DNA from 3 places in the Bacillus sp. GW821-FHT01G09 genome. Region 1 is predicted to be linked to each of the others. Evidence: predicted binding sites of a transcription regulator. Region 1 holds the regulator's gene; each other region holds the start of a gene.

What was found. The regulator LexA, encoded in region 1, represses DNA repair genes until DNA is damaged. The targets are predictions, from matches to a motif close to CGAACATATGTTCG.
Region 2: a site for LexA is predicted at 5,520-5,533, ahead of dinB (damage-inducible protein DinB). Genes of this name have one in related genera too.
Region 3: a site for LexA is predicted at 5,322-5,335, ahead of ruvA (Holliday junction branch migration protein RuvA). Genes of this name have one in related genera too.

Annotation. Positions count from the first base shown of each region.
Region 1 is NZ_JBWKWL010000002.1:972,429-983,386, forward strand. Features, by position in the region: gene AC07VD_RS10190 (spore germination protein) at 1-930, shown strand, start outside; gene AC07VD_RS10195 (Ger(x)C family spore germination protein) at 920-2,134, shown strand; gene AC07VD_RS10200 (hypothetical protein) at 2,280-3,086, shown strand; gene AC07VD_RS10205 (DUF4166 domain-containing protein) at 3,091-3,708, shown strand; gene AC07VD_RS10210 (YndJ family protein) at 3,705-5,345, shown strand; gene AC07VD_RS10215 (hypothetical protein) at 5,433-5,747, shown strand; gene pghL (gamma-polyglutamate hydrolase PghL) at 5,973-6,731, shown strand; gene AC07VD_RS10225 (YndM family protein) at 6,758-7,207, opposite strand; gene fosM (FosM family fosfomycin resistance protein) at 7,414-7,848, shown strand; partial or broken gene AC07VD_RS10235 (hypothetical protein) at 7,757-8,099, shown strand; gene lexA (transcriptional repressor LexA) at 8,386-9,003, opposite strand; gene yneA (cell division suppressor protein YneA) at 9,153-9,470, shown strand; gene AC07VD_RS10250 (YneB family resolvase-like protein) at 9,489-10,142, shown strand; gene AC07VD_RS10255 (DUF896 domain-containing protein) at 10,206-10,439, shown strand; gene tkt (transketolase) at 10,608-10,958, shown strand, end outside.
Region 2 is NZ_JBWKWL010000005.1:410,330-421,287, forward strand. Features, by position in the region: gene AC07VD_RS18425 (TetR/AcrR family transcriptional regulator) at 1-307, shown strand, start outside; gene AC07VD_RS18430 (DoxX family protein) at 304-648, shown strand; gene AC07VD_RS18435 (GNAT family N-acetyltransferase) at 812-1,282, shown strand; gene vmlR (ABC-F type ribosomal protection protein VmlR) at 1,446-3,092, opposite strand; gene AC07VD_RS18445 (amino acid permease) at 3,412-4,788, opposite strand; gene dinB (damage-inducible protein DinB) at 4,960-5,478, opposite strand; gene AC07VD_RS18455 (MarR family transcriptional regulator) at 5,647-6,105, shown strand; gene AC07VD_RS18460 (MMPL family transporter) at 6,102-8,759, shown strand; gene AC07VD_RS18465 (nitroreductase family protein) at 8,906-9,535, opposite strand; gene AC07VD_RS18470 (MarR family transcriptional regulator) at 9,551-10,045, opposite strand; gene AC07VD_RS18475 (MFS transporter) at 10,356-10,958, shown strand, end outside.
Region 3 is NZ_JBWKWL010000003.1:182,004-192,961, reverse strand. Features, by position in the region: gene AC07VD_RS11665 (alanine/glycine:cation symporter family protein) at 1-403, opposite strand, end outside; gene AC07VD_RS11660 (hypothetical protein) at 567-707, opposite strand; gene AC07VD_RS11655 (DUF5412 family protein) at 714-1,082, opposite strand; gene AC07VD_RS11650 (hypothetical protein) at 1,245-1,367, shown strand; gene AC07VD_RS11645 (phosphotransferase) at 1,413-2,060, opposite strand; gene iolG (inositol 2-dehydrogenase) at 2,298-3,323, shown strand; gene AC07VD_RS11635 (MFS transporter) at 3,394-4,701, shown strand; gene bofC (sporulation cell-cell signaling protein BofC) at 4,749-5,261, shown strand; gene ruvA (Holliday junction branch migration protein RuvA) at 5,400-6,005, shown strand; gene ruvB (Holliday junction branch migration DNA helicase RuvB) at 6,016-7,020, shown strand; gene AC07VD_RS11615 (DUF2905 domain-containing protein) at 7,013-7,213, shown strand; gene queA (tRNA preQ1(34) S-adenosylmethionine ribosyltransferase-isomerase QueA) at 7,243-8,271, shown strand; gene tgt (tRNA guanosine(34) transglycosylase Tgt) at 8,298-9,443, shown strand; gene yajC (preprotein translocase subunit YajC) at 9,481-9,747, shown strand; gene AC07VD_RS11595 (TIGR04086 family membrane protein) at 9,963-10,352, opposite strand; gene AC07VD_RS11590 (DUF421 domain-containing protein) at 10,550-10,958, shown strand, end outside.

The sequences.
Region 1 (10,958 bases):
ATAGCCGGGATGATTATAGTTAAATTAAGCCAGCAGTATCCTAAGGAGACCTTTTATGAATACTCCCGACATATTGTAGGAAAATGGCTCGGGCATCTGATCAGTATTGTTTTTATTGCTTATTTTCTGGCACTCGGTGCATTTGAAGTCAGAGTCATGTCCGAAATCGTGGATTTTTTTCTCCTCGAAGGGACACCGTCTTGGGCCATCATTATGACAGTTCTTTGGATTGGGCTTTATTCAATTACACAAGGCCTAGATCCGATTGCACGGCTTTTTGAAATGATTTTTCCGATTACGGTCATCATCTTTTTAACGATAGCCCTCATGAGTTTAGGCATATTTGAAATCAACAATTTGCGCCCTGTATTAGGAGATGGAATCATGCCGGTTCTCAGAGGAGTAAAGACAACGAACCTTTCATTTACATGTTCAGAAATTATGCTCATTTTAGTAGCATTTATGAAAAAGCCGAAAAATGCGGTGAAAGCGGTTGTGATTGGGACAGGCGTTGTGACCAGTTTTTATATGATTACGCTGATTATGGTCATCGGTGCACTATCAGTTGAGGGAGTTGTGACGAGAACATGGCCGGGGCTTGATCTGATGAGAAGTTTTGAAATACCTGGTTTAATATTTGAACGGTTTGAATCATTTCTGCTTGTGATTTGGATTATGCAGCTTTTTGCCACGTTTATTATCACTTTTTATGCAGCTTCCCTGGGAGTCTCACAGGTTTTTAAAAAGAAACCCCTTTCATGTATGTTTGGGCTGCTTCCTGTTATTTATATCCTCTCTTGCATGCCGAAAAATGAAAATGACGTCTTTATATTGGGCGATACGGTCAGTCATATCGCTTTGTATATATTTGGCGCTTTGCCGATTTTGCTGTTAGTCATTTCGAAATGGAGGAAAAGAGGTGAAAAGTAAACTAAAACGTCAATTGCCTGCTATGGTCACGGTATGTCTGCTGATGATTTGCGTAACAGGATGCTGGAGCAGCCGGGAAATAGAAGATCTGGGTCTCACATTCGCTATCGCAATTGATAAAGGAAAAGAAACGAACACTGAAAAAGAGTTAAAAGAAGAGGGCGGGAGCTATCCGAAAAAAGACAACATTACGCTGACCTATCAATTTGTTAATGAAAAAGCGGCAGGCGCGGGCACAAGCGGGGGAGGCGGTAGCGGACAAGGAGCGCAAAAAGCGTATATTAATATAAGTGAAACAGGGGATTCATTACAGCAGATCGGAAGTGAGGTTGCATTAAGACGGGACCGAGAAGTGTTTAGCCCGCATTTAAAAGTTGTTGTCATGAGTGAAGATGTGCTGCACACATTTCCTATCGACGAAATGCTGGATCAATTTTTTCGTGATAATGAAATCAGGCTAAGCTGTCTTGTTTTATCTGCTAAAGGGGAAGCAAGAGAAGCTCTCCAGCTGAAAGAGAACGGAGAAATTCCGGCTTTTCGGCTGATTGGATTAGGTGAAAATGAACATAAGGTTTCCAAAATTCTTCCCCCTGTGACACTCGCGAAACTAATTGGAAAACTGCATTCTGGCAACAGTTTTTTGCTGCAAAATGTGGTCGCGGCGAATGGAGCGATCAAGTATTCCGGAGCAGCTGTAATCAACGGAAAATCGAAAAAAATGATCGGCACCTTAAATGAATATGAAACTGAGGGGATTACATGGATTAGAGGGGAAGGAAAAGGCGGAGTTGTCAAAAGTCATGATAAAAAGAGCCAACAGACGTTAGCGTACGATATCAATAAAATCAAAAGCAAAATTCAGCCAGTCGTAAAAGGGACGGATATTTCATTCCATGTCGATATTGAATCAGAAGGCGATTTGGTTGAAAACTGGAACACAAAAGAGGCGTTGGACACCCAGTTTATAGATCGTCTCGAAACGACTATTGAAAACGAGGTAAAGAAAATAGTTGGTCAGGTATTAAAAAAAATTCAGCATGATTATAAAGCAGATGTTGCTGGTTTTGATGAATCTTTAAGACTTACATATCCTCACTTATGGAAAAGGGTGAAAAATAACTGGGATGACACCTTCAGTAAAGCCGACATCACATACAGTGTGAACGTCACAATTACTCATTACGGCACGGTTAAAACTCAGTAATGAATCCCAAGGAAGAGAAGGAAACCTCTCTTCTTTTTTTATGCATTTTTTAGGATAAAGATACTTTTTTTGGAGAGATATACACTTTTCAAATCGACCAATATGCTAATATAGGAATTGCTTGAAATAGAAGGGAGGAGGGGCTGTGAGGCAGAAACCGATTTATGTAGAAATCGAAATGAAATCTGATCTGGATACACTCTGGGAATATACACAAAACCCATCACTGCATACGGAATGGGATCTCCGGTTTTCAAATATCACGTATTTGAATAGACAGCCATGCGAAAAACAGAGGTTTCTTTACGAAACAAAAATAGGCTTTGGATTAAAGGTGTCAGGTACTGGAGAAACCGTCGGTGTTTTCAACAAATGTTCATCTGAGAGGTCTTCTTCACTGGCTTTTGGCTCTGATCATCCATTATCTCTGATTCGGCATGGAAGCGGCTACTGGAAGTATATACAGAGAGAAAATGGGAAAATGACGTTTTTAACACAGTACCAATACAAAACAGCCTACGGACTGCCGGGAAGATGGATCGATCGTTTATTATTTCGGCCGCTGCTTGGCTGGGCGACTGCCTGGAGCTTTGATGCATTAAGGCTTTGGGTTGAGCAAAATAAACATCCGAAGCGCTTCATTCGATCCTCTATCATCTATGTGTTCATGTGTCTGTTTTTCAGCCTGTTTTGGTTCTATCAAGGCTTTGCAGGTGTTGAGACAAGCATATTGGCAGGAACAGCGGAGATAGGCTTAGCTATTTTGTGGCTGATTCCTTTAAAAAGAAAATGGATCATTCATGGTGTCCAGGCTTGTATCTTTGCGGGGTTTGCTTGTCTAGGTTCCGAAATATTCATGTGGGTTCTGTTGAGTGTGTTTTCCGCAGCAAGCGGCGCTCTTAGCCTGCAGCTCCCCAGTGCCAGGCGCACAAAACGAAAGAGAAAGAAGTGACATTGTGAGTTCGATTTATGAAAAATCAATTATTAACTATCATTTGCTGCATCCCAAGCTGCGGAAACGGTACCAATTAGACGGGTCTCAAACATTCAGCGGGACGGGAACGATGTCAGAAATAAGCGGAGGCTCTTTTCTGGTTAGAATGCTGTTAAAGCTGGGTGTTTTTTTCAGATGCTTCTTTTCAGAAAGAGGCAAAGACATTCCATTTACAATACAAAATAGAACTTGTCTTTTGAAATCGCAACATACAGGAATAGAATGGAATCGTACATTTTTCTTTAAAGGCAAAAAACGTTTCTTTGACGCGATAATGATATATGACGAGAAAGAAAATAGAATACTTGATTTCTTCGGCAAACCTCATCTGCTGCTGTCTGTTTTGACGTTCGAGGCATCTCATGACGGCTCTCTTACGATCACATCGGGAAAGCAATGGCTATTGATATGCGGAAAAAGAATCCCGCTGCCGAAATGGCTGACCGGTACATCCGAAGTTTGCGAAACGTTTGATGAAAAAAAGAATTGTTTCACCATTGAAGTGCATGTGCAAAATACAATTCTTGGCACTCTTTTCTTTTATAAAGGAACGTTTCAGGAGAAAGAGAGAGAATCATGAAACGAAATGGCATAGTCAGTGCGCTTTGTTTTATAGGATTTCTTGCAGCGGAAGCACCGGATATTTCAGTGGCAGAGGCACTCGTTTTGTTATCCATTCTATTTTTCGTGCCGGGAATTTTTCCTTTTGTTTTTCGTCAATCTCCGGTTCGTGCTGCTCAGTTTATGGAATATGGGCTAATCCAGTGCTACCCTGTAGCCGCATTCTTTGCAGTGTTGGCTCTTGTGACGGAGGTTGGAGTTTTCGCACTTATCTGGTGGATGTACACAGTTTTTATTGCATTGTATGCGATCCTCCGCCTTTGGGAAACAAAGATACATAGAATCGAAGAGACATCAGTTTTGTTCGGTCTTATTTATTTGGCGGGAGGAGGATTTTGGTTTTTTGCTTATGCTGCCCATTTGCAGATCATGCAATTTGGCCCTCTCATCATTTTGCTGACTGCTGTCCACTTTCACTATTCTGCTTTTCTGATCCCGATCTTTAACGGCTTACTCGGCAGAACCATTAGAAAACATCGGATGTTGTACAGTTGGATAACATGGGTGATTTTGCTTTCGCCCCTTCTTATCGCACTGGGCATCACATATTCAAAAACACTTGATGTCATTGCGGTTAGCATTTATATGGCGGCGATTTATCTTCATGCATTTTTGGTGTTCACGGCAGTCTTTCGCACCAAGACGGGGACATTTCTTATTCGGCTTTCTTCCGCTGTTTTAATGATAACGATTGCTTTCTCGCTGATTTACTCATTTGGTGTATTTCGGCAAGAAGTTACATTGACCATCAATCAGATGATTTGGATTCACGGTTTTGTCAACGCGTTTGGTGTTATCTTGCCCGCTCTCATAGGGTGGAGAATAGAGGATCCGAAGCCTTTTGATGCAGACAGTATAAAGACATTCAGCCGTATCTACGGAAAAAGAAAGATGGGAGAAGAATTTTTAGCTAACATTCAAGCTGAAAATAACGCTCGGTACAGCGGACTTGTGGATGATATGGGCAGCCTGCGTTCAAAAGATTTTTCACCAGAAAAACTGGCGCCGCTCATTCTTTCGTTTTATGAACAAACCATCGAATATAATATTAAAGCAAAAGTAACATGGAGCACGTGGTTTCGGCCGCTTTCAATTATTTACGAATGGTTCAGCAGAAGAATCGGCCAAATACATCTTTCGACGTACCCTGACTGGTACAGGATGTACAGCAAGATAAAAGGTGTTCATTCTAAAAAAGACGGAAGGGAAAGAGTACGTGCCTGGATTAGAACAAATGAAAAAAACGAAACCATTTTTACCGCTCTTTATTCAGTGTATCGTTCAAATGGAGAAGGGTATATGAATATTTCTTTACCGCTTCCATTCAGCAGCATGACAGGTATTTTAAAACCATATCATCATCAGGAGAAGCTGGTTTTAACAAGCAGGCGGAGAAAAAGCAGAGCGGGGGATGAGGGGATTTATCTGCAAACAAGAGCGGGAACTTGTCCGCTTCCTTTATCTGAAACCTTTCTGATAGAAGCTGTACATGACAACAAATTAACCGCTGTTCATCATATGTGGCTGTTTGGAATAAAATTTCTAACTGTTCATTACAGCATTACACATATTAACCAGCCTATTGAAAGAACCTAACACAAAGAAGAAGCTTCGTCTGCCAGTTGTAATGAGATGAACTGTTTTAAAATTCTGCACCGCATCAAGACAGGAAAGGAAGGGTTTATGGTGTTTTATATCAGTTTATTTCTGATTCTTTGGCTGGCTGCTGGGTTTGCAGTGGGAATGAAACAAGTGTATGTCGATCAGCTGTTTGATAAAGCTGTGATCGAAAGACTGGAAAAAGAAGCGAATGATCATGGACATGCTGACCGGATGATCAAACAGCGCGTCCTTTATATTGCAGCAGTGACAGTAAGCGGGTTTATTTCTGTTTATTATGAAATGAAAACAATCCCGCAAAGGCGAAACATAAGAAAAATTGAAAAAAACATCATGAAATTAAATCAAGCAAAAAAACGAAGAATGAAGAGAAAATAAAAAGTGCACAGGCCAAAGGGCAGGTGCATTTTTGTTTTGTATGGAAAATGGGGGAGGTGGTGCCAGCTTACTTTTCATAAATTCAAAAATGAGAAGAACAGCGCCCGGGCTAATGGTATATAATATTGTGAATTTAACAAAAATTTAACAAGGAGGACGAGAGAATTCGTGCTAAAGCCTCAAAGAGACCTACATTCTGTTGATTTGGACTTAGAGGCGGAGTAGATGAAACCGGCCAAAGTATCCCTGCTCCGCCGTTTGCTCCATTCCTTGAAGCATGTTGATTGTAACATAGCCAAACGTTTTCCATCAACTATTAAAATTGTAAAATTATTGTTGATTTTTATGGTGTTTACTCCGATTTCTTCAATTTATGCTGAAGATGTATATCAGAATTTTGAGGAATTAAAAAACAATGAAGATCCTTCTGATTATGGCGTTGTTACGAAAGAAACCGGAAGCCCTGTTCTTGTTTTAGCTATTCACGGAGGAGGTATTGAAGGCGGGACAAGTGAAGTAGCGAGAGAGCTCAGCAAAGAGTACTCGATGTATTTATTTGAAGGCTTAAAATCGACAGGAAACTCAGTCCTGCACATTACGAGTACGCACTTTGATGAACCTCGGGCCCTTAAAATGACGGGAAACCATGAATATGTCATTTCATTACACGGGTACGCAGAAGAAGATCAGCAGATCGAAGTCGGCGGTACAGATCGCGTAAGAGCGGCAGATTTAGTTGAGAAATTGCAGCATGCCGGTTTTCCTGCTGTATTACTCAATACGGACCATCCGCATGCGGGCGTTAGTCCGAATAACATTGCAAATAAATCAAAAACAGGTTTAAGTATTCAGATAGAAATGAGCACAGGGTTTCGAAAGTCTTTGTTCGGCATCTTTTCTTTAAAAAGCAGAGCTGTTACTCAAAATGAGAGGTTTTATGAGTTTACAGAAGTGATGTTCCGTTTTCTCAAAAATAGCTACTGAAAAATAGGAGGCGATAAGACAGCCTCCTATTCCTTATGCTTCTCTTTCGTTTCGGGAAACAGCTCGTCCGCGGCTTCCGTTTGATACTGCAACGTGTTATCTCTCGCTGACAGTTCATTTCGGAAATTTTCATCAAGGACATTTTTCAGTAAATACCGATGAAAAAAGTATTCAAAAACAGTAAGACAGGCAGCGGAAAGGAGAGCTGCTCCAAATGGTGAGAAATCGTTTCTTGTTTGGGTTAAAACAAATACCCAAAGAATAACGAATGAAAGGCCAAAGTCAGCCAATGAAGCTGTAATATTGTTTGTTCTGGGTAAGACGAGCATGTCACCAGAAAGATAGGAAACAAAACCTAAGAAAAGTGCAATAAACATCACACTTAAGAAGGATGCGTGATAGACTCTGTCCAAAATCACATATAAAAGGGCGAGAGTGAAAGCAATCTTTGAAGCAAGCGCAATGATATGTTTCATTTGACCACCTAAATTGTTATTTTTTGAAGAAAATTATTGGGCGTAAACAAACGATAAATAATGCAATTCAAAACCATTCATAATGGTCATGTTACTATTTTAAACAGTCCGTTTTTGTTTACACTGGTATTTTTTTCAGCTGTATGAATCTTTTTATGAAAAAAGTCGTATATGTGGATGATCAGCTACCAAGGGGGGAATGATTTGTGGAGATAAAAGGAATCAATCACTTGCTATTTTCAGTTTCGCATTTGGATACATCGATTGATTTTTATCAAAAAGTGTTTGGTGCAAAGCTTTTGGTAAAGGGAAGAACAACTGCATATTTTGATATGAACGGCATCTGGCTAGCTCTTAATGAAGAACCAGACATCCCGAGAAATGACATTAAGCTTTCTTATACCCATATTGCTTTTACAATTGAAGATCATGAATTTGAGGAGGTATCAGCTAAATTAAAAAGACTTCATGTCAATATTCTGCCTGGCAGAGAACGAGATGAACGCGATCGAAAATCAATTTATTTTACCGACCCTGACGGCCACAAATTTGAATTTCATACCGGAACCCTTCAAGACAGGCTTCGATATTACAAACAAGAAAAAACGCATATGCACTTTTATGATGAAACGGCCTTTTGATAGCACAACCATATTTCATATAAGGTTAAATTTAAAGAAGGGTGTTGGTGGAGACTTTATGTTTGGGGAAGGTTTCTACCCGACTTGTTCAACGATGCCATATATTTTGAACTGCACAAGTGATTGGGTGAAGGTGAAATTGAAATACACATTACATTTTATATGAAGAAAGCGAGCTGTTTTATCAGAATGTTGAACTAATTAAACTATGTACTAAATTTTCAGTATATTTCAATTGCTTCGCCCCTTAATAAATATAAAACCGCATCCTTCCACGACCTAAAAAATGAAACGTTTTTAAGAAGATAGCGTCTAATATTCTAAACGTTCATATTTTGATAAAAGTTTCCTGAAGGAAAGAAAATTTCTTGACTTCAACAATCTTTTGGTGGATAATTATGGTGTAAACATGATGTTCTTTTTCCTCCTATTCAGGCTCGCACCCAAAAGTCAGGGCGAGCCTGCTTTTTTTGAACAACAAACCCCCTCTCCGTAAAGGAAGAGGGGGTTATTTTATGCATCTGATAGATCAATAGATTAATGGACGGTTCTGAACACGCCAATCACTTTCCCTAGAATGCTGACATTCTGCAAAATGATAGGTTCCATCGTTGGGTTCTCAGGCTGCAAGCGAATGTGGGTATCCTCTTTATAGAATCGTTTTACAGTTGCTTCATCCTCTTCTGTCATCGCAACTACAATTTCCCCATTGTTCGCTGTGTTTTGCTGTTTAACGATGACATAGTCCTTATCGAGAATACCAGCATCTATCATACTGTCTCCCATAATCTCCAGCATAAATACATGCTCGTCTGGAGGAACCATGCGGTCAGGGAGCGGAAAATATTCTTCAATATTTTCTACTGCTGTAATAGGAGATCCCGCCGTGACTTTCCCGATGACCGGTACATTAACGACCTGGCTTTGCGGAATGTCTACTTCTTCATCAAGAATTTCTATTGCTCTTGGTTTTGTCGGATCTCGTCTGATCAGCCCTTTTGTTTCCAAACGGGCCAAATGGCCGTGGACAGTAGAGCTGGACGCAAGCCCGACAGCCTCTCCGATCTCTCTCACGGAAGGCGGATATCCTTTTGATTTAACCTCTGCTTTAATAAAACGGAGGATATCAAGTTGCCTTTTTGATAGCTTCGTCATTTTTCGCACCTCAAAACGTCGATTTTAAGAAGATTATAGCATGATTTTCCTTACAGTACAAACATAGGTTCGAAAAAACAATTGACAGAAACGTTTGTTCGTATATACTGAAATTATAAAAATGCGAACAAACATTCCTGTTGGAGGTTATGATCATGAGTAAAGAATCTATTATTTTTGTCGGTCTGTTCACAGTGATTTTGAGCGCGGTTATCCTTATGCTGTCATATACAAGCAGCGGCCAGGAGCTTAATCAGTATGTTAAAATAGAAGTCCAGCAAGGCGACACACTTTGGTCAATTGCTGATCAGGTAGCAGATACAAAAAAGATAAACAAAAATGATTTTATTGAATGGGTAGCTGATAAAAATCAACTACAAACATCTGATATCCAGCCGGGTGATGAGTTAGTGATCCCATTGAAAAAGAAGCATCAGGATGCATATGAATTGGCAACTGTAAGATAGAGAGGAAAGAGAGATAAAATGAAAGCACTCATTTATGCCCGTGTAAGCACAAATAAAGAACAGCAGGAAACGTCATTAAAGCGGCAGGAAGAGGAGCTTACGGCCATTGCTGCGGAGAACGGCATGGAAGTCGTCAAAGTGATTTCAGAAAAAGCCAGCGGATATGAAATGGATCGGGATGGTGTATTTGAGCTGCTTGATGAGATTAAGATCGCTGGAATTGATGTCATTTTGGTTCAGGACGAGACAAGGCTCGGGCGGGGAAACGCAAAAATCGCACTGCTTCATTGTATTTACAGAGAAGGTGTGAAAGTCTATACAACGGCTCACAGAGGTGAACTGGAGTTATCGGAGGCTGACTCAATGGTCTTGGAAATCGTCAGCATTGTGGAAGAGTATCAGCGAAAGATTCACAACATGAAAATCAGACGGGGAATGAAGCGTGCAGTAAAAAACGGTTTTAAACCGCAAAAAAACTTAAAAAACCAACATGAGAACAGTGGAAAAGAAAAAATAGAGGTGCCAATCTCTGAGATCGTCCGCCTAAGAGCGAATAAACTAACGTTTGCTGAAATCGCGGCTACCCTAAGAGGGTTTGGCTATGATGTCTCTAAAGCAACCGTTCACCGGCGTTTTCAGGAATACATAGAGAATGTAGAGACAGCAGAGTGAATCAGTTGTAAAACTTTTTTTGATCTAGTACTATATAGACAAAATGCAATAAAGGAGTTTAACATGATTTCAAACGCGAAAATTGCCAGAATTAATGAGCTTGCTGCCAAAGCTAAAGCTGGCGTTATTACAGAAGAAGAAAAAGCCGAACAGCAAAAGCTCCGTCAAGAGTACTTGAAAGGTTTTCGTTCTTCTATGAAGAACACGTTAAAAAGCGTGAAAATCATTGACCCAGAAGGCAATGATGTAACACCAGAAAAGCTAAAAAGAGAAAAAAGAAATAACAAACTTCACTAATATAAGAGGAATACGGCAATATCGTATTCCTCTTTTGCATATACTATAATCAAAACTCTTATGTGACAAAATTCAACAAGTTTCTCTCAAATTTAAGCTGAAACAGTTGAGAAAAAGTCGTCAGACATTTATGATGTAAGGGTACAACACATAAGGAAGGGGATTTTTATGGATACAATTGAAAAGAAATCAGTTGCTACCATTCGCACACTGTCAATAGACGCTATTGAAAAAGCAAATTCTGGTCATCCAGGGATGCCGATGGGAGCCGCTCCAATGGCATACACGCTGTGGACAAAATTTATGAACGTAAGTCCGGCAAACCCTGGCTGGTTTAACCGTGACCGTTTTGTTTTATCTGCTGGACACGGGTCAGCACTATTATACAGCATGCTTCATTTAAGCGGGTTTGATCTTAGTATTGAAGATCTTAAGGGATTCCGCCAGTGGGGCAGCAAAACACCTGGACACCCGGAATTCGGACATACTGCCGGTGTTGATGCTACAACAGGTCCGCTT
Region 2 (10,958 bases), on a different contig from region 1:
TGTTTTTCAATTTTTGGCTGAGGACAAGAATTTAACCAAGATCGGCTTTTTTCTCAACCCAAAAGCAAAACAAATGAAAAAAGACTTGGCGATGGTTTTGAAAGAGAACTTAGAAGCAGAACAGCGGCTTGGCTATTTTCACTCTGAACTAAATATGGAAACTGTCGCTGAGTGTTTGGTCGGCATGATTGAACATTTAACCGATTCATTTTTGTTAACCGGAATCAAAGATCCGGCAAGCCTCGCAGCAGAGGTTGTGAATCTTTTAATTTACGGGATGCTTCCGAAAGGGAATGATGTAAGATGATATCTATTATTATGAAAGTCAGTTTGGCAGTTTTTATGCTTGCGGGAGGCATCATAAAGGTAAGCCGCGTTCCCTTTCAAGTTGAGCATTGGCGGCATTATCAATATCCATTATGGTTTCTGACTGTTACTGGCATTCTTGAAATAGCCGGAGCACTTGCTATGACAGCGGGAATTTGGAATCGGTATGCAGCGATTGGAGCAGGTGTTCTGTTTGTCGTTCTCATGGCGGGAGCAATTCATGCGCATATGTTTCGAGCAAGACAATCGGTCATCATGGCGATACCAGCGATAATCTGTTTGATTGTTTCTATCATGATCATCATGGGGAGTTACACGTAAGCTTTTTCACTATTGTTTAAGAACAAGCCCATTTGCAGGAAATCTCCTTTTCTTATCGAATAATAGAAAGTCCAGGAATTAACTGAATCAGTAAAATAGAGCTCCATTTCTGCGTTATTCGTCCGGCATCAGCTGGGCTTTTTTTATAAAGGAGGAATACAGGATGGCATTAACTTTGGAAGACATGACTGAGGAAGAGTTCGAAGCCTTTCGCGGGATGTCCGTGCAAAATTATGCGAAACAAAACATAACGTCAGGAACTTGGACGGAAAAAGAGGCGCTTGAGAAATCGGAGCAGGCATATGAGAACATGATTCCGAATGGGCGAGACAGCAGCAATCATTATTTTTGGAACATCACAAATGACCAAGGGGAAAGAATGGGCTGGCTCTGGCTGTATGCTGATCCGTTTCATCCGCAAAAGGAAGCGTTTATCTATTCCTTTGGGTTGTATGAAGCCTTTCGCGGAAAAGGACTTGCTCAATTGGCGCTTCAAACGCTTGATGAAAGAGCAAGAGAGCTTGGTGTGGAAAGGCTGGCTCTTCATGTATTTGCACACAACGAGACAGCCGTCTATCTCTATCAGAAGATGGGTTATGCCATGACCAATATACGTATGCGGAAACAGCTATAGTGAAAAGCCGCTTACGTTACCCAAATACAACATGCCTATCTGGAAGCGGTGGCAGGATACTATAAGTCATCATTAGAAAAATTAATGTCATGGGAAGGCTTGAACATATAAAGAAAAAGGACAACAGCTGTTGTCCTTTTCAATACCGCTTGAACTTTCTCCCTCAGTCTTTTTTGTCTTGATGATCCAGCTCTTTTATTCGTTTCGTAAGCTCATTGAAAGCCTGATCAAGCTCCTTATACCCTTTATCATTTGGCGTCATAAAACTGAGTTTTCCCAGCACTTCTTGTCTTTCTGTCTCAAGCTTTAATCGAAGCTCTTCCCGCTCATTTCTTTCAGAAGGAGCGGCGTCATTTAACTGCTTTTCGATGCCGTTGTTTGAGATGACGAGTTTACTGTTTGTTGTTTTTTCGAGAAAGTATCGGTCATGTGAAACCGCCAGCAATGTGCCGCTGTATTGTGACAGTGTTTCTTCCAGCTGTTCGCGTGACGGCAGGTCGAGATGGTTTGTCGGCTCATCTAAAATCAGCACGTCTTTTTCCTCCAGAATATATGCCATCAGCTTGATCTTTACACGCTCACCCATACTCATATGCTTGATCTGTTCAGTCCATTGGGCGGCTGTAAAACCTAAGTGTCTCATCAGATTTTGAACGTGCCCCCTTGCTTTGAATGTTTCATTCTCAAATAACTCTTCCGGTGTTTGTTCTAAAGGCAAATCAAACACCTCCTGCGTTAAATAGCCGATGTTTGCGGACGGCGACACCCATACACTTCCTTCTGCTGTTTCCTGTCTCAGAATGATGTTCAGTAATGTCGTTTTTCCGCTGCCATTGGGGCCTATGATCGCAACCTTTTCGCCGTGCTGAATCGTAAAGTTTGCGTTTTTAAAGAGGATCCTTTCTCCAAACGCTTTTGTTACATTCTGAACTTCTAAAAAACGTTTTCCTGTTTTGTGGGTTGTATCGATTGAAAAGCGGACTGTATATTCTGGGGTGACGGGTTCCGCCTTTGCTTTTTCCAGCTCTTTTTCAAGCCGCTTCTGCTTGGATTTTATCTGGGCATCCGTACGCTTCGCTTTTACCCGGTGATATTCTTTAAACCCTTCCTTTTTCGTCGATTGAGCATGGGCTTTTTCCGACCAAGAAGCGAGCTCATTCATTTGTGCTTCAATCCGTTCAACCATTTTTTGCTGCTTTTCATATTCACGCTGCTGGGTGAGTCTTTTCTTCTCCCGGAACTTCATATACCCGGAGTAATTCCCTTTGAATTCAATCAGCGTCTGATCCTCAAGCGACCATATTTTTGTTGCGGCTTCGTCTAAAAAATATCGATCGTGAGAAACGAGAATCACAGTGCCGTTATAATGTTTCAGCTGTTGGATGAGAAATTGTAAGCTTTTTTCATCAAGGTGGTTTGTCGGTTCATCTAACAGCAGCAGATCTGCATCCTCTGATAGTCCTTTCGCCAGCCGCGCTTTCAGTTTTTCACCGCCGCTTAACTGATGAAAATCACGAAGAGGCACATGCCATTTCTCCAGTAACTTCTTTTCGGCAGGTGTCTGATCCGCAAAGAAATACGCCGCGGTTTCCTGTTCAACCAAAGCCAGTTTTATATCCTTCCGAAGGATTTGACCCTGTGCAGGGGCTAAGTCATTGTGAATGAGGTGCAGCAGCGTAGATTTCCCAGCGCCGTTTTTTCCGATAATCCCAATGATATCTCCTTGCTGAACACTGGCGTTTACATGTTTAAAAACAGTTAGATCCTTTACTTCATAGCTAACGTTTGTTAATGTTACGATCTCTTTCATCCATATCCCTCGCTTTAAAGGGAGAATAAAAAAATCCTCCCAAATGTGTTGGAAGGATTAGCCGTGCCTGTGCATGATCAAATAAGCTATTTTTTATAAATAGCAGTGTCGTATATATAGAAAATGGGCAGACTAATCCTATTTTTTGATTTGAAATATTGATTTCAAACGGTAAAAATAAGATTAGTTAATCATTGTCCACCCATCATCCCTTCTTGTTTTGATTACAAACACTATAGCATACCTTCAAATTCAAAAGCAAAGGTCATTTTCATCAAAAAAACTCCTGCTCTCATTTTTGAGGCAGGAGTTTCGAGTGTTATTGATGCTTCGCTTTTCTCACTTTATAAATCACAATCAGCAAAATAAACCAAACCGGTGTGACAAATAAGGAAACACGAGTATCCTGTGCCAGTGCCAGCACAACCAGAACAAACGCCAGGAACGCAAGAATCAGGTAATTTGTAAACGGATAAAGCGGAAGCTTAAACTTGTTTGTTTTCGCTAATTCAGGTCTTGTTTTGCGGTATTTCATATGGCAGATGACCGTAATCCCCCAAATGTAGATAAAGCATACGGTTGAAATACTTGTGATCAGGGTGAATACGCCTTCTGGCATGATGTAGTTTAACGTAACACCGATTAAAATCACGATAGCTGAAAAGAATAAAGCATTTCTAGGCACTTTACGCTGAGTCAGTTTCGCCATTGACTCAGGCGCATTGTGATCTTTCGCCAGGGAATAGACCATACGGCTTGTACTGAATACAGCGCTGTTGCACGCTGAAGCAGCGGATGTCAACACAACAAAGTTGATAATACTTGCAGCCCCGACGATGCCAACAGCGACAAATACTTGTACGAATGGGCTTTCGCTGGGATTGATGACATCCCAAGGATAGATGCTCATAATCACGAGAAGAGCCCCGATATAAAAAAGCAGCACACGGACAGGAATATTGTTGATCGCCTTAGGGATTACTTTTTCAGGGTTTTCTGTTTCACCGGCCGTAAGCCCGACAAGCTCAATGCCGACAAAAGCAAACACAACCATCTGGAACGAGAGGATAAACCCGTGCATGCCATTCGGGAACAGGCCTCCGTGGCTCCAGAGGTTTGTGAAGCTGGACACTCCTGAGCTTGTGGAAAAGCCTTTGAAAATCATCACAAGGCCAATGACGATTAACGCCAAAATGGCAATGACTTTAATCAAAGCAAACCAAAATTCTAATTCTCCAAAAAGCTTGACTGTCGCTAGGTTCATAATCAGTAAAATAATAAGAGCGATCAAGCCGGGCACCCATTGCGGCACACCCGGGAGCCAATATTGAGTGTAGAGCCCGACTGCTGTCAGATCAGCCATCGCAATGGAAATCCAGCAGAACCAATATGTCCAGCCGGTGATAAATGCTGCCATATCGCCTAGGTAGTCTTGTACAAAATCCACAAAAGAGTGATAGTTCAAGTTTGATAACAGCAGTTCACCCAGCGATCTCATAATTAAAAAGCAAATGATCCCTGTGATCATATAAGCAAATAAAATCGAAGGTCCGGCAAAATGAATCGATTTGCCCGAGCCGAGAAATAAGCCTGTCCCAATGGCTCCGCCGATGGCGATGAGCTGGATATGCCTGTTTTTCAAGCCTCTCTGCAACGTTTGCTGATTTATATTGTCTTTCGTCATGTCGTCTGTCACTTTATGTGTTCCTCCATTGAAAATTGTTTATTGAGTCAGCAATCTATTTTTAATGATTATTATAACACTAAAATTTCTATCTTTTTTACTAAAAAAGGATTGATGAAAAGAATTTTAATGTGATTTGGACTATTTCCCGAAAAAAGCGGCTCCATTTAGGGAGCCGCTTTTTTATGCTTTTTCAGTTTTTTTCATAAACAGGTAGAGCCCATAATCTGTCGGTGCGGATGCGTAGCCTGCCTGCCGCAGCATTGCTGTGATATTGCCGCGGTGGTATGTTCCGTGATTGACAACGTGGGGAAGTAGTTCGGAAACAGTTGTTTTCATGATTCCGCCTGAGGGATTTTGAATCTGGAGTGGCTGATTGAGCTGTTCTTTTTGCTGTAAAAATAGTGTAAAGCGCTCGGATAACTTCAGAAAAAGGTCTTCCATTTCCTCTATTTCTTTTGCCTCTGTCTGTTCTTTAAGCTGTTCAGCTAAAGCCAAAGCATCGCTCAAGGTTTTGCCGGAAAACACTTCAATCCAGCCGAGATCAGAAAGATAAACATGAGACAATACATGGGATATTGACGGAAACACGCTTTGAATTTCCTGATAGTATACCTCTTTTGGAAGCTCTTTTAATCGGTTGAATATTTGTTGATTGGCCCAGACGTTATATTCATACAATTTGAACGCCAAATCTGACATGTTAAAATTCCCCCTTTCATGTATATAGCTTCTATTATACACGAACGTGAGTTCTCGTGTAGAGTGCCCGTGAATAAAATTTGTTGACATATATAGTTTAGAGGAATAAACTAATTGACATTGAACATAAAGTTTAGTGGGGTAAACTATAATGAGGAGGGGAAGATATTGAATGAACAAAAGCTATGTCAGGCGATAAACCTGTTTGTGGAAGTCCTGCTTGAAGGGACAGAATTTGTGCATCGTGAAATCAATCAGGATGTCTTCAAGCATATCTCAAGGGAACAGGCAGACCTGTTGAAAATTTTAAAAGTCAAGGGCCCAACCTCTCCCGGCAGCCTGGCCATGTACCAAAATGTACATAAGAGCGCGATCTCTAACAGATTGAAAAAGCTGCTCGAAAAGGGATTGGTTCAATGGGACGACTGTCCGGAAAAAAGTGATAGGCGCTCTAAGCTTATTAACATTACACCCAGTGGTGAACACATACTGGAAGAATTAGATTCTGCCATCTTTAACGCGCTCAAACCGTTGATTGATGATATAGATGAGGAACACTTACATTCCATCATCGAGATATTCACCATTTTAAAAAGCAAATTTAAAGGAGGAGATTCTGCCGAATGAGAGCAATCATCAAATTCAAGTGGGCAATTGCAGCCATAGTATTAGCACTTACCGTCGTTTTGAGTTTGTTTTCTCCGAACTTAACGGAGCTGGCCAATCAAAAGGGGCAGGCCCAGCTTCCCGCTGATGCTGTTTCAGAAAGGGCAAACGCCATTTTAAAACAAGCGGGAGAAGACAATAATTCGATCAGTGTTGTCTTTACATTAGACAACGCTATAAAGAAAGAAACAGAGAATCAGCTCCGGATAATGATTGATAAAATCAAAAAGATCGACGGTGTAGAAGAGGTAACATCTCCTCTGTCAGCGGAAAAAGAAGTCAAAGACCAGTTGATGTCGAAAGACAAGAAAACCGTTCTCATGCCTGTCACGATTACAGGTTCTGATAAAAAGGCGGAAAAAATTGCGGACGAGATTTATCAAATCGTTCCTGATGACTTGACGGCATATATTACGGGAGCTTCCCTTATCAACCAGGATTTCGCTCACAGCTCAGAGGAAGGGCTTAAGAAAACGGAAGTGATCACAGTCTGCCTGATCATCGGTTTACTGTTGATCGTGTTCCGATCTGTTGTGACGCCTTTTATCCCGATTGTGGTTGTCGGTTTTTCTTATCTGATCAGTCAATCCATACTGGGCATCCTTGTATACAATGTTGATTTTCCAATCTCGACGTTTACGCAAACCTTCTTAGTCGCGATCCTGTTCGGCATTGGAACAGATTACTGCATACTGCTTCTTACACGATTCCGTGAAGAATTGGCAAACGGGCATGATAAAAAAGAAGCGGCGCTTATCGCTTACCGCACAGGGGGAAAAACCTTATTTATCAGCGGATTTGCGGTATTGATCGGATTTTCCGCCTTAGGATTTGCGAAGTTTGCGATTTTCCAATCCGCAGTAGGGGTAGCAGTCGGTGTGGGAATCTTAATGATCATCCTCTACACACTGCTGCCATTATTTATGGTGACACTGGGTGAAAAATTATTCTGGCCTTCTAAGAAAGTGCTGTCACACAGTGACAACAAATTATGGGCGTTTCTCGGCAGACACTCCGTTGCGCGTCCGTTTCTGTTTATAGTCATCACGGTCATTATCACGCTTCCGTTCATCTTGACCTATGATGACCAGATTTCATTCGACTCAACTGCGGAAATCAGCAGCGATTATAAATCTATAAAAGCTCTCGAGGCCATTAAGGATGGATTCGGGGAAGGAAAAGCGTTCCCGATCAATGTTGTCGTAAAAGGAGACAAAGATCTTACAACAGCTGATACAATCCCTTATCTCGGAAACATCAGCAAAGCGATCGAGAAAGTTGATCATGTTGACTCTGTTATGACCATTACGCAGCCGACTGGTGAAAAAATCAAAGATTTATATATTGATAACCAGCTAGGATCGGTTTCAGACGGGCTGGATAAGACGGTGAAAGGGATTGCCGATGTCCAAAGCGGATTAACGGATATAGAAAACGGACTGAATCAAATGGCAGGGCAAACCGGTTCGGCCTCAAATGGAGGGTCTGGCGGTTCACTGGGCGATGCGGCAGATGGCTTGGGCAAAATCAATCAGCAGCTGCAGCTTGTGAGCAAACAGATTTCCCAAACCGGCAATACCGCACAGACCGTGCAGCAGCTTACGGCAATCAGCGGACAGCTTGGCCAGATTCAAACCGGTCTTGAACAAGCGAACCAACAGCTCTCAGGCCAGCAGGCACAAGCTGGAACCCTGACAGAAAGCCTGAAGAAGCTGTCCGAAGGCGTAAAAAGCGCAAATGAGGGCCTGACGAAAGTCTCTGACGGTATTACAGCTTCCAGTGATATGTTAGAGGACATGAGCAAAAGTCCAACTGTAAGAGATACAGGCATATTCATTCCTGATCAAGTAATGAAGGACAAAGACTTTAAGAAGTCAATTGACCAGTATTCCTTTGCAGACGGAAAAGGTGTTCAATTAAGTGTCGTTCTGGATTCAAATCCGTACTCAGAACAAGCTATTACGACAATAAACCAAATCAAAAAAGCTGTCGCAAACGAAGTTGACGGCACTCCTTTGGAGGATGCACAGATCGTATACGGCGGGGTCACGAGTATGAATGCGGACTTAAAGGAGCTGTCCACAACGGACTTCTCCAGAACAATGGTGATTATGATTATAGGCCTGTTTATCGTGTTAACCATTTTGTTCCGCTCAATGATCATGCCGATTTATATGATCGCGTCATTGCTGCTGACGTACTATACGTCGATATCCATAACAGAATTAATTTTTGTAAACGGCTTAGGAAACGCGGGTGTCAGCTGGGCAGTGCCATTCTTCAGCTTTGTCATCTTGATCGCGTTAGGGGTAGATTATTCGATCTTCTTGCTGGATCGATTTAAGGAAGAGGTGCACCTTGGCATTGAGCAAGGTGTCGTCAGGTCAATGAGCAAAATGGGATCTGTCATTATTACAGCTGCCATTATATTGGCCGGTACGTTCGCGGCGATGATGCCTTCAGGTGTCAATACACTGATGCAGGTGGCAAGTGTTATCATCATCGGGCTCTTGCTTTACGGCCTTGTCATACTTCCGCTCTTCATCCCGGCAATCATTGCGACCTTTGGAGAAGGAAACTGGTGGCCGTTCGGCAGGAAGAAAGGAAAAGAATAATCGAGAGAAGAGTGATGAATGGTCATCACTCTTTTTTCATGACTAAACGACTAACTTCAGACTTGTTACCCAAAAAAGATCAGACGATCAAACGGCGGCTGTACTTAAAAACAAAGAGCCCGGAAAACATTCCCGGGCTCTTTGTTTTATTTCCATTCTGCAATTGTATCAATCGGCAGACGGTAGGAAGCATAGCCTTCGTCTGCTGCTTTTCCGATAGAAAGTAGCATAACCGGTACATAACGTTCTTTATCTAATCCGAAGGTTTCCGCGATGTTTTCTTTATCGTATCCGCCGATCGGGTTTGTATCGTAGCCATGCGCGCGTGCAGTCAGCATCAGCTGCATGGAAACGAGACCTCCGTCAATCAGGATCGTTTCACGGTTGACCTGTGCCGGAAGCTTTTCAAAATGTGCGGTCAGCGCGGCGATTTGTCTGTCTTTGACCTCCTGCGGCATGTAACCAAGTTCCACGGCTTTTGAATAGATTTCTTCTAGGTAGTCTGCATTGTTCATGTCTGCAAATACAGCGATGACAGCAGATGATGTTGTGACCTGAGTTTGGTTAAAGCTTGCAAGCGGTGCGAGCTTTTCTTTTCCTTCCGGGCTGTCAATGACAAGAAAACGCCATGGCTGCGCGTTAACAGAAGATGGGGCAGTTGTTGCTTCCTCTAAGATCTCTGTCATTTCTTCTTTGCTGATTTTTATTGCCGGATCATAGTTGCGGATAGAACGGCGGCCTTTCATAATTTCCATAAAATCGTTTGTTTTGATCATGTTGATACACTCCTCTTAAGCTTCGATATTATCTATATTGTTTCGCATTCGCGCCAGCACATCAATGAGCAGGCGGCGTTCTTCTGCGCTTACATTTGCGAGCATTTCCTTCATGAAACGCTCCTTTTCCTTCTTAGAAGACTCAATTCGCTCTCTTCCTTGGTCTGTTAACCGAACAAGGGTGATGCGGTTGTCCTCAGGCTTGCGCCGCCTTGATACCATGCCTTTGGCTTCCAGCTGTTTCAGGTGTCTGGTAACGGCTGCGCTATCGATATTTACTTTCTTTTGAAGGTCGCTTTGACTGATCTCATCTGCATGATAAAGCAATGTCAGCAATTCCAAACGAGATTGGCTGATGCCCGTGCATGCCTCGAACTTCACGCCAATCACCTTGTTCACGCCTTGCAGCTGATATAAAATCTCGGCTTCCTCTGAACAAAATGACGCCAAAACCCATCCCTTCTTTCCTGTCAAAACTATTAATTGATATATCAATGATTGACACGTCAATTAATATACAACGATTGATTTCATCTTGCAAGCCATTTGCACTTTTGAACAACCTCCCAGCGCATAAAATTCGCTAGGCTAGAACTTAGCAAAAAAAGCTGGCCGTTTCTTCAGATGATGCTGATCACGATGATTCCCCGCATCATTCCCTTTATAGGTGTTCGGAATATCACTTTGCCGAGCCCGTGCTCAAGCGGCTTTCACAGGCTGAAAGTTATGATACAATATACAAATGTTTCACAGCTTCAATCCATAGTTGGAGCTGACATCCATTATATAAGGGACTAGGTTGAAGGGAAGGTTTGATAACATGCTGCACAATCCAACTGGAAAAGAACGCTTGGCACTAGCGTTTCTGCTCGGCATGCTTGCTATATTGGGCCCGCTTAATATAGATATGTATTTGCCAAGTTTTCCTGAAATCGCGGAAGATTTATCAGCAAGTGCTTCACTTGTTCAGTTAAGTTTAACAGCCTGTCTGGTTGGGCTTACGATCGGCCAGCTAATTGTCGGGCCGGTCAGCGATGCGCAGGGAAGACGAAAACCGCTATTAATCTGTATTTTTTTATTTGCGTTATCTTCTCTGTTTTGTGCACTGTCGCCCAATATAACAACTTTAGTGGCTGCGCGTTTTTTACAGGGCTTCACTGCTTCTGCAGGGCTTGTGCTGTCTCGCGCAATCGTCCGCGATGTGTTTACCGGAAGAGAGCTTTCTAAATTTTTCTCGCTGTTAATGGTCATTACCGCGGTGGCGCCAATGGTTGCGCCTATGACAGGCGGTGCCATTTTGCTTTTGCCGTTCGCAACGTGGCATACAATTTTTCACGTCCTAATGATCATCGGATTTTTACTAGTTCTTCTGATTGCATTGAGGTTAAAAGAAACGCTTCCGCCGGAAAAACGGATTCCAAGC
Region 3 (10,958 bases), on a different contig from region 1:
AGCCTTTTTCTATATAATAAGCAGGGCCGCCCCGATATTGACCGTCTTGTTTCACTTTGTAAATTTGAGCAAGTGTTGATTCTACAAAGGCACTCGCCGCACCGATAAAGGCAATCGCCCACATCCAGAACACCGCACCGGGTCCGCCGAATGCAATTGCTGTCGCCACTCCCGCGATGTTTCCTGTGCCCACACGGCCGGACAGCGCAATCGATAACGCTTGGAAAGATGAAACGCCGGCTTCAGAGCTCTTGCCTTTGAACATCTGAACAATCATTTCTTTTAAATGTCGGACTTGTAAAAAACGGGTCATAATTGAAAAGGCGAATCCAATTCCCAATAAAATATAAATGACGGGCGTACTCCATAAGACCGCATTCAAACTAGCAACAAAATCTGCCATCAAGCTTCCCCCTCACTTCAAATTCGAATACATGTATAAAAAGGATTTTGGTCTAATCGAACTATTTCTACAATCGATTTGTCACATTATATGACCTGTAATTATCAATAAGAAGAGGAAGGGAAAAAGAAAAAACGCGGCGTATCGACTACGCTGCGTTTTTCTACAGAGGTAAACTTATGGCAATTGTTATAAAATCCTTCAGCAACAAATAGCCTAGTTCAGTCAAACCGTATATAAAGGATAAAGCAATCACAAAATGATTGAAATGCTTTTCATCATTTGTTCCGTTCATCTTATTCATGTTTCATCACCTCACTGACGCCTGCGGCGGTTCTTCACGGATCCAATGATCATCTTTTCGCCAATCATATGTTTCATCAGTATCAAGATGTAAAGTCTGATTGCCGATTTTCACTGTATTGTGATTGACCCACGTCACTGCTGGGCGGCTGTCCGGGTAATTCCAGTAGATTGTTCTCTTGACAAGTGTTTTTTCATTTACAAGTTCACCTCTGGCTGCATCTAAGCTCAAGGTGTTTTCGGATACATAAGTGTTTAACGTATAGCTGCCGTCCGGCGATTCAACCGATTGGACGAGATTGCCTTTCGGAACGTTTTTTAGTGAAAATAACATCCAATAGATGGCGCCGCCGAAGAAGACCAGCAGGGCAAACATAATAAGCGGGATGTTGCTGCGTGTCTTAATGTGACTCTCTCCCTTTTTTTCTCTCATTTTACTATATATCGGATTCATATAATCTTTACATTTCTTTAAAATTACCTCAATAAAGCAATGATAAGATGAAATAAAGCCAATAAAGGGTGAGGGGAGACAGAAATGGAAAAAACGTATTGTCATTCCGGCGAGAAGGACCCAGAAGCGGTCTACTTAACTGTGAGAGGCTATCGAATTAAGCTGTCGCCTGAACAAATGAAACTGATTTCTGCCGTCAGAAAGTAAAAAATACATGATAAAGGCAGCCGCTTGTGCGGCTGCCTTTTTGATTTAAGAATATTTTCTTTTCCGCTGTGCGAAATGCTTTTGAAACCAATCTTTCTTATATAAAAATGCGATGATCTCCAGCCAAAAACCCGGAATCTTTTTGGGGAATATCGGTTTTTTGTAGAGTGCATGATACGCTGATTTTAAATCATTCCACTGCGTGCACGTTTTTGTCTGTTCAAATCTCGCAACATCAATCACCCGCACTGCTCCGGTTTCTGTCAGAATCAGATTCCGCAAATGGATATCTGACGGGTTCAGGCCGGCAGCCCGGGCGTCAGAAAGTGCTTCTTCAACCTGCTGAATCATGTCATCACTGATCGCAATGCCTTTCTTCAGACAGTTATAAAAGGTTTCACCTTTAATATATTCCATGAGAATAAATGAATCGCCAGTTTCGTAAATGTCAGGATAGAATGCGGACCCGGCTAATTTTTCATAGATCGCTGCTTCTTTGACTGCTGTCGCTTGATATTCCGGAAAAAATACTTTCAGCGCCATTTTTCGACCGCCTTCTGTTAAGGCAAACACATAGGCGCTTCTTCCCTTGCCGATTAGTGTTAATTCCTCGGATTTCTCTTTGACTTTATCAAATCTGCTGTTCTTGCGGTATATGACGGAATGGGCCAGTGCCTCTGCTTTTGTCAGCATTTCATTCACCTTCTTTGCTCTATTTTATGCAGCTGTTTATAGGAAAATCATAAACTGTTCAGGAAAAAGAGCCTAATTCTAGTGTATCTGGTCTTGAAGAAGAAGGCTACTTATAAGCATGAATTGTGATAAAAGAGACATAGAAGGTTTAATTTCCATTCTTGAAAAGCGCTTACAAATGGGATAGTATTAATTTTAAATAAAGCGCTTTCGTGAATGATCAAGGGGGAAGAAGCCATGACAAAACAGATTGTGACAGGGATTATCGGTGCAGGCCGCATCGGCAAACTTCATGTTCAAAATATAAGCCGGATTCCTCACATGAAAATAAAAGCAGTCTCTGACACTCAGGCAAGCCGTATAAAAAGCTGGGCCGACAGTCATCAGATTGAATACATAACCTCTGATTATCGTGATTTATTACATGATCCTGATATTGATGCTATTTTTATTTGCTCTCCTACAGCCGTACATGCACAGATGATCAAAGAAGCAGCCGAGGCGAAAAAGCATATATTTTGTGAGAAGCCCGTTAGTTTCTCTCTGGACGAAACGAGTGAAGCGCTTGCGGCTGTCCGGAAACACGGGGTAACACTTCAAGTCGGATTTAACCGCCGCTTTGATCCTCATTTTAAGAAAATCAAAACGATTGTTGAAAATGGTGAAATCGGTACGCCTCATTTATTAAAAATCACTTCTCGGGACCCAGAACCCCCGAATATAGATTATGTCCGTACGTCAGGCGGGTTGTTTATGGATATGTCGATCCATGATTTTGATATGGCCAGATATATTTTGGGGAGCGAAGTGACGGAAGTGTATGCCAAAGGGGCGGCTTTGGTGAATCCTTCTTTTGCGGAGCTGGGTGATATTGATACAGCTGTTATTACACTGACTTTTGAAAACGGTGCCATGGCTGTGATTGATAACAGCCGCCAAGCTGTGTACGGATATGACCAGCGGGTTGAGGTTTTCGGGACGAAAGGCTCTGCAGCGGCTGACAATAGCAGGCCGACAACGGTTGAGGTGTCAACAGCTGATTTTGTGATGAAGGATAAACCGCATTTCTTTTTCCTTGAACGCTATAAGGATTCATATGAGGAGGAGATTCTCCGTTTTGCAGAAGCGATCGGCACAAACCAGGAGACTCCCTGCACCGGTAATGACGGTTTACAGGCCGGAAGGATCGCCAGAGCAGCACAGCAATCGCTTGCTTTTGGCATGCCTGTCAGCATTGAGCACACTGAAAAAATCGCTTTTTAATCTAACAGGATTACAATTCAGCAAGCTTGGGTATATACTCCATTGATACTTTAAGTAGGCGGTGGAGAAAATGAATACAGTACATGCTAAAGGAAATGTTTTGAACAAAATCGGAATTCCTTCTCACATGGTTTGGGGTTATATTGGCGTTGTCATCTTTATGGTTGGAGACGGCCTCGAACAAGGCTGGCTGTCTCCTTTTCTCGTTGATCATGGTCTCAGTATGCAGCAATCCGCATCGTTATTTACCATGTACGGCATTGCTGTCACCATCTCAGCTTGGCTTTCAGGAACGTTTGTCCAAACTTGGGGGCCGAGAAAAACGATGACTGTCGGATTGCTTGCATTTATCCTCGGTTCGGCCGCTTTTATCGGCTGGGCGATTCCTCATATGTATTATCCGGCTCTCTTGGGCAGCTATGCTCTTAGAGGCTTGGGATATCCGCTGTTTGCATACTCTTTTCTCGTATGGGTGTCATACAGCACCTCTCAAAATATTCTCGGAAAAGCCGTCGGATGGTTTTGGTTTATGTTTACGTGCGGCCTTAACGTGCTCGGCCCGTTCTATTCCAGCTATGCGGTTCCGGCCTTTGGAGAAATCAATACGCTTTGGAGCGCTTTACTGTTTGTGGCGGCAGGCGGAATTCTTGCCTTATTTTTTAACAAAGATAAATTTACTCCGATACAAAAACAAGATCAGCCGAAATGGAAAGAATTGTCGAAGGCATTTACAATTATGTTTGAAAACCCTAAGGTAGGCATCGGCGGAGTGGTCAAGACGATTAATGCGATAGGACAATTTGGATTTGCCATCTTTCTTCCTACTTATTTAGCACGATACGGGTATTCGGTTTCGGAATGGCTGCAAATATGGGGGACGCTGTTTTTTGTGAATATTGTGTTTAATATCATTTTCGGTGCAGTCGGAGATAAACTTGGCTGGCGCAATACGGTCATGTGGTTTGGCGGTGTCGGATGCGGTATTTTTACGCTGGCGCTGTATTACACGCCTCAGCTGATCGGGCATCAGTATTGGGTGCTCATGATTATCGCCTGCTGCTACGGTGCGGCTTTAGCAGGCTACGTTCCATTAAGCGCGCTTTTGCCGACGCTTGCACCTGATAATAAAGGCGCTGCCATGTCAGTGTTGAATCTGGGATCTGGTTTATGTGCGTTTATTGCGCCGGGCATCGTGAGTCTTTTCATTGGGCCGCTCGGTGCAGGCGGCGTAATTTGGATCTTTGCGGCATTGTATTTTTTCAGTGCCTTTCTGACGCGATTCTTGACAATTTCTGAGCAAAGCACAGATGTGTATACGGAGGAACGGTTTGTCAGGGAAAATGTGCAGACAAATTTTGATAAAACGGTTAAGCAGTAGCCTCTTTGGTCAAACTAATCATAAACGTGTGCAAAGAGGTGTAGAGGGTGAAACGATTCAGCACGGCGTATCTTTTGCTGGGCATTCTTTGCTCAGCGGCAGTATTTTTAATAGGAGCTCCTTCCCGCGCACTTGGCGCGGAAGTGGAGCACTATGAGCCGCTGCAGGTGCATGTGCAGCTTGAAAAGGTGTATTTGGACGGCGATGTCAGCATTGAGCATAAGCATGAAAAAGTGTTTTCTATGGATGATTTTTGGGCAGCTTATGCCGGATGGACGCTTGTGGAACAAAAAAAGGGATATGTGCTCTTCCGGAAGCAAATGGACGATATTTCTCCGCTCAGCAAGGTCAACGGGTATATCGGTGTATCGGATAATGGAGTGATTTCCACTTTTCATGGGCGGCCTGAGCCAGCTTCCGAACCAATTCAGTCTTTTTTTCAAATTGATTTAGAAAGGCTGGAAAGCCATATGCAAAAAAATCTGCTGAAAGGCATTCCATTTCGGACAAAAGCGGAGTTTGAGGATGTCATCGAACATATGAAGACATACAGCGGGTAACGTCCGCTGATTGAAGACATGTATTCATGTCTTTTTTTTCGTGAAAGAATGAGAGAGAAGCGAACATATGTTAACTTTTCTATAAGACTTTGGCTGTTTTTATGGTACAATGAAGAACAGTCAAAGAGGTGAATTTGCGTGATTGAATTTGTTAAAGGGACGATTGATTATGTATCTCCCCAATATATTGTCATAGAGAACGGCGGCATCGGCTATCAGATTTTCACGCCGAATCCGTTTATATATAAGGAGAGAAGCCAAGAAACGATTTTTACATACCATCATATCAGAGAGGATGCTTTTTCGCTTTACGGTTTTTCAACAAGAGAGGAGAAGGCGCTCTTTACAAAGCTGTTAAACGTGACCGGAATTGGCCCGAAAGGAGCACTTGCCATCTTGGGCTCGGGTGATCCCGGAGCGGTCATCCAAGCAATTGAAAATGAGGATGAAGCTTTTTTGGTCAAGTTTCCTGGAGTAGGAAAGAAAACCGCACGCCAGATTATTCTAGATTTAAAAGGAAAGCTGGCAGATGTTGTGCCTGAAATGATTGAAAATCTGTTTAATCATGAAGAAAGGCTTGAAAAGCAAACAGCGGAAACGGCTCTTGAAGAAGCACTTGAAGCCCTCAGGGTTCTCGGATATGCTGAAAAAGAAATCAAAAAGGTGCTTCCTCACCTTAAAGAAGAAATTGGGCTGACAACAGACCAATATGTGAAAAAAGCATTACAAAAACTATTAAAGTAAGGTGATGTTCATGGATGAACGGCTCGTCTCAAGTGAAGCAGACAACCATGAATCAGTGATAGAGCAAAGCCTTAGGCCGCAAAATCTGGCACAGTATATCGGGCAGCATAAGGTAAAAGAAAATTTGCGCGTGTTTATAGATGCGGCGAAAATGAGACAGGAGACGCTGGATCATGTTCTTCTGTACGGGCCGCCCGGACTCGGAAAAACAACGCTTGCTTCCATTGTAGCCAATGAAATGGGAGTGGAATTGCGGACGACATCAGGGCCTGCGATTGAAAGGCCTGGTGATTTGGCTGCTATATTAACGGCGCTGGAACCGGGAGATGTATTATTTATTGATGAAATACATAGGCTGCACAGATCGATCGAAGAGGTGCTTTATCCTGCAATGGAAGACTTTTGCCTGGACATTGTGATTGGCAAAGGCCCATCTGCCCGCTCGGTTCGGCTCGACCTTCCGCCTTTTACGCTGGTGGGAGCCACGACGAGGGTGGGGCTTTTGACGGCTCCTTTAAGAGACAGATTCGGCGTAATGTCTCGCCTTGAGTACTATACACAAGAAGAACTGGCGGATATTGTCACAAGAACCGCTGATGTATTCGAGGTTGAGATTGATAAACCGTCGGCTCTTGAAATTGCAAGAAGATCGAGAGGGACGCCCCGCGTGGCGAACCGCCTGCTGAGAAGGGTGCGCGATTTCGCCCAAGTGCTGGGTGACAGCAGGATTACGGAAGACATTTCTCAGAATGCGCTGGAGCGGCTTCAGGTTGACCGCCTCGGTTTGGATCATATTGATCATAAGCTGCTGATGGGCATGATCGAAAAATTCAACGGCGGCCCAGTAGGCCTTGATACGATTTCAGCTACCATCGGCGAGGAATCGCATACGATTGAAGACGTATATGAACCATATCTGCTGCAAATTGGATTTATACAAAGAACGCCGCGTGGAAGGATCGTGACACCGGCCGTTTATCATCATTTCCAAATGGAGGCTCCCCGATATGACTGAATTTCCTAAGATCATTATGATTCTTGGTGCTGTTATGCTTATTATCGGAGCAGTTTTGCATTTTGTCGGCAAGATGCCGGGAGATATTTTTGTGAAAAAAGGAAATGTCACGTTTTTCTTCCCGGTTGTCACTTGTATTATTATAAGTGTGGTATTATCAATTTTGTTCAATCTTTTTGGCAGAATGAAATAACAAAAGACTAGAATAAAGGTGAAATCATCATGAAAGTCGATTTATTTGATTTTGAACTACCAGAACGTTTAATTGCACAAGTACCGTTGGAGCAGCGTGATGCTTCAAGGCTGATGGTGCTCGATAAACATACAGGAGAGCTTACTGACAGCTCGTTTAAACACATTATCAGCTTCTTTAACGAAGGCGATTGTCTAGTCCTGAACAATACCCGGGTACTGCCTGCGCGGTTATTCGGCACAAAAGAGGATACCGGCGCGAAAGTGGAACTTCTTTTGTTGAAACAGGAAACCGGTGATAAATGGGAAACACTTGCCAAACCGGCGAAACGGGTGAAAAAAGGAACTGTTGTCACATTTGGAGACGGAAGATTGAAGGCAATCTGCACGGAAGAGCTTGAGCACGGCGGCAGAAAGATGGAATTTCAATATGACGGTATTTTCTACGAGGTGCTTGAATCCCTTGGAGAGATGCCGCTCCCTCCATATATCAAAGAACAGCTTGATGACAAAGAGCGCTACCAGACAGTGTATTCAAAAGAAATCGGCTCTGCTGCTGCGCCTACAGCTGGCCTTCACTTCACGGAAGAAATCTTACAGCAGCTGAAAGACAAAGGCGTGCAAATTGAGTTCATCACACTGCACGTAGGCCTTGGAACGTTTCGCCCTGTGAGTGCCGATGAAGTGGAAGAGCATAATATGCATGCAGAGTTTTATCAAATGTCAGAAGAAACGGCTGCAGCCTTAAACAAAGTAAGAGAAAATGGCGGCAGAATCATTTCTGTCGGCACAACCTCGACACGCACGCTTGAGACGATTGCCGGGGAACATGACGGGCAATTTAAAGCATCAAGCGGCTGGACATCTATTTTTATTTATCCGGGCTATGAATTTAAAGCCATTGACGGAATGATTACAAACTTCCATTTGCCGAAATCGTCATTGATTATGCTGGTCAGCGCGCTTGCTGGAAGAGAAAACATTCTGCGTGCCTATAACCATGCAGTGGAAGAGGAATACCGTTTCTTCAGCTTCGGAGACGCGATGCTGATTATATAATTTGAGAACAGGAGGCCTCATCAAAAGTGGCTGAACAACCAATACGCTATGAATTTATAAAAGAATGCAAACAAACAGGAGCGCGGCTGGGCAAAGTGCATACGCCTCACGGCTCCTTTGAAACGCCGGTTTTTATGCCGGTCGGCACACTGGCGACAGTCAAAACAATGTCGCCTGAAGAGCTGAAAGCAATGGATGCAGGCATCATTTTGAGCAACACTTATCATCTATGGCTTCGTCCGGGCCAAGACATTGTCAAAGAAGCGGGCGGGCTCCATAAATTTATGAACTGGGACCGCGCAATTTTAACAGATTCAGGCGGTTTTCAGGTCTTTTCTTTAAGCAAGTTTCGTAATATAGAGGAAGAGGGTGTCCATTTCCGCAATCATCTAAATGGAGACAAGCTGTTTTTATCTCCGGAAAAAGCGATGGAGATCCAAAACGCACTCGGCTCTGATATTATGATGGCGTTTGACGAATGCCCGCCATACCCGGCGGAGTACGACTATATGAAGCGGTCAGTTGAACGGACAAGCCGCTGGGCGGAACGCTGCCTGAATGCCCACAATCGTCAGGATGAACAAGGGCTGTTTGGTATTGTACAAGGCGGAGAATATGAAGATCTGCGGACACAAAGTGCGAAGGACTTGATTTCCCTTGATTTTCCGGGATATGCTATAGGCGGATTGTCTGTAGGTGAACCGAAGGATGTCATGAACCGTGTACTCGAATTTACAACACCGCTCTTGCCGAAGGATAAACCGAGATATCTGATGGGAGTAGGTTCTCCGGACGCACTGATCGACGGAGCGATCCGCGGGGTCGATATGTTTGACTGTGTGCTGCCTACACGGATTGCAAGAAACGGCACAGTGTTTACTGCTGAAGGACGACTCAATATGAAAAATGCGAAATTTGAAAGAGACTTCCGTCCGATTGATGAAGAGTGTGATTGCTATACATGTAAAAACTACACTCGCGCGTACATTAGGCACTTGATTCGCTGCAATGAAACATTCGGCCTTCGATTAACAACTTACCATAACCTTCATTTTCTGTTACACTTAATGGAGCAGGTAAGACAGGCTATTCGCCAGGATCGTCTGGGTGATTTCAGAGAAGAGTTCTTTGAGCGTTACGGCTATAACAAGCCAAATGCGAAAAGCTTCTAAATAAAACATAACAGGCTTACAGAAAGGGGTGAAAATGATGACTGGCACTTTAGGTACATTGGTTCCTATTATTTTAATGTTTGCGGTCCTTTACTTCTTGCTGATTCGTCCTCAGCAAAAGCAGCAAAAGGCTGTACGCCAAATGCAAGAGGAACTGAAAAAAGGCGATTCAGTAGTGACAATCGGGGGATTGCACGGTACTGTTGACTCTATCGACGAAAGCAAAGTCGTAATTAAGACTGGTGATAACACACGTCTTACGTTCGACCGCCGCGCGATCAGAGAAGTTTCTGCTGCTGAATAACAGCAGGAGCTATACATAGCAAACAAAAAAGAGCGGGCAAGTGAGCCCGCTCTTTTTTTGTCATCTTTTCAGCAAGATTGAAAACCCTTGAAGTCTAGGAAGGCCGAGTACCGGAGCGCAGCGAATGTATAAATTCGTGAGTACCGGAACGTAGGCCTGACAACGAATGCGAGGGTTTGTCGACATGCTGAAAGAGCGGGTGAGCCCGCTCTTTTTTATGTGGAAGACCTGTTTCCCCTCATGTTCACGCCGAAAATCCCGCCCAGCATGCACACTCCTAAAAATCCCAGATGGAAGATCAGCTGTTCTGCTGTAAATGTCTTTCCGAATCCTAAATACTGAAACAATAAGATAATCAGAGAAAAACTTAAGGCGGTCAATGCGCCAATCATCCAGCCTCTTTCCTTGCCTTTCCCGCCTGAAATGAACCCGCCGATAAATAAAGAGAGAAATGAGATAGCTGTGATCAGCCAGTTAAATGATGATTCTTCCAGCGAGGTTGCGGTCAATAAAAGTGAAACCGCCAAACTTGTCAGGAGCATGGCTGAAAATATGGCGATTAAGCCGTAAAGAATGCCTTTTCCAACTTGTTTCGTTTCCTCCATGATTGTCTCCTCTCTGCCTGTATTAAAAGGCTTCTGTTCTTTTTGTTCAAAACCGTCAGACATGCTGATGGCTCGTCTTTGTAAAAATGTATTCCCTTATCCCATGAATTAGACGTAAAAGCTTTGTGAAATGCAATCGGTTTTTCTTACATAAATTGATCATTTTGTTGCAACCTATAATGAGTTGGAGGTGCATAATGGAAGAGCTTCTCACTATTGCGTTTCGCACAGTCGTATTGTATTTTGTGATATTGGTCATTTTTCGTTTCATGGGCAAACGGGAGATCGGAGAGCTTAGTATTTTAGATCTCGTTGTCTTTATCATGATGGCTGAAATTGCCGTTTTAGCCATAGAAAACGTAGACGATCATCTATTTCATACCATTTTGCCAATGCTTGTATTAATGATCATTCAAGTGACTTTGGCATACTTTTCTTTAAAAAACCGAAAAGTCCGCCAGCTTCTTGACGGTAAGCCGACCATAATTATCAAATATGGAAAAATTGACGAAGAAGCCATGAAATCACAGCGTTATAATTTTGATGATTTAATGGTTCAGCTCAGAGAAAATAGCGTCGACAGAGTAGCTGACGTATCATTTGCCA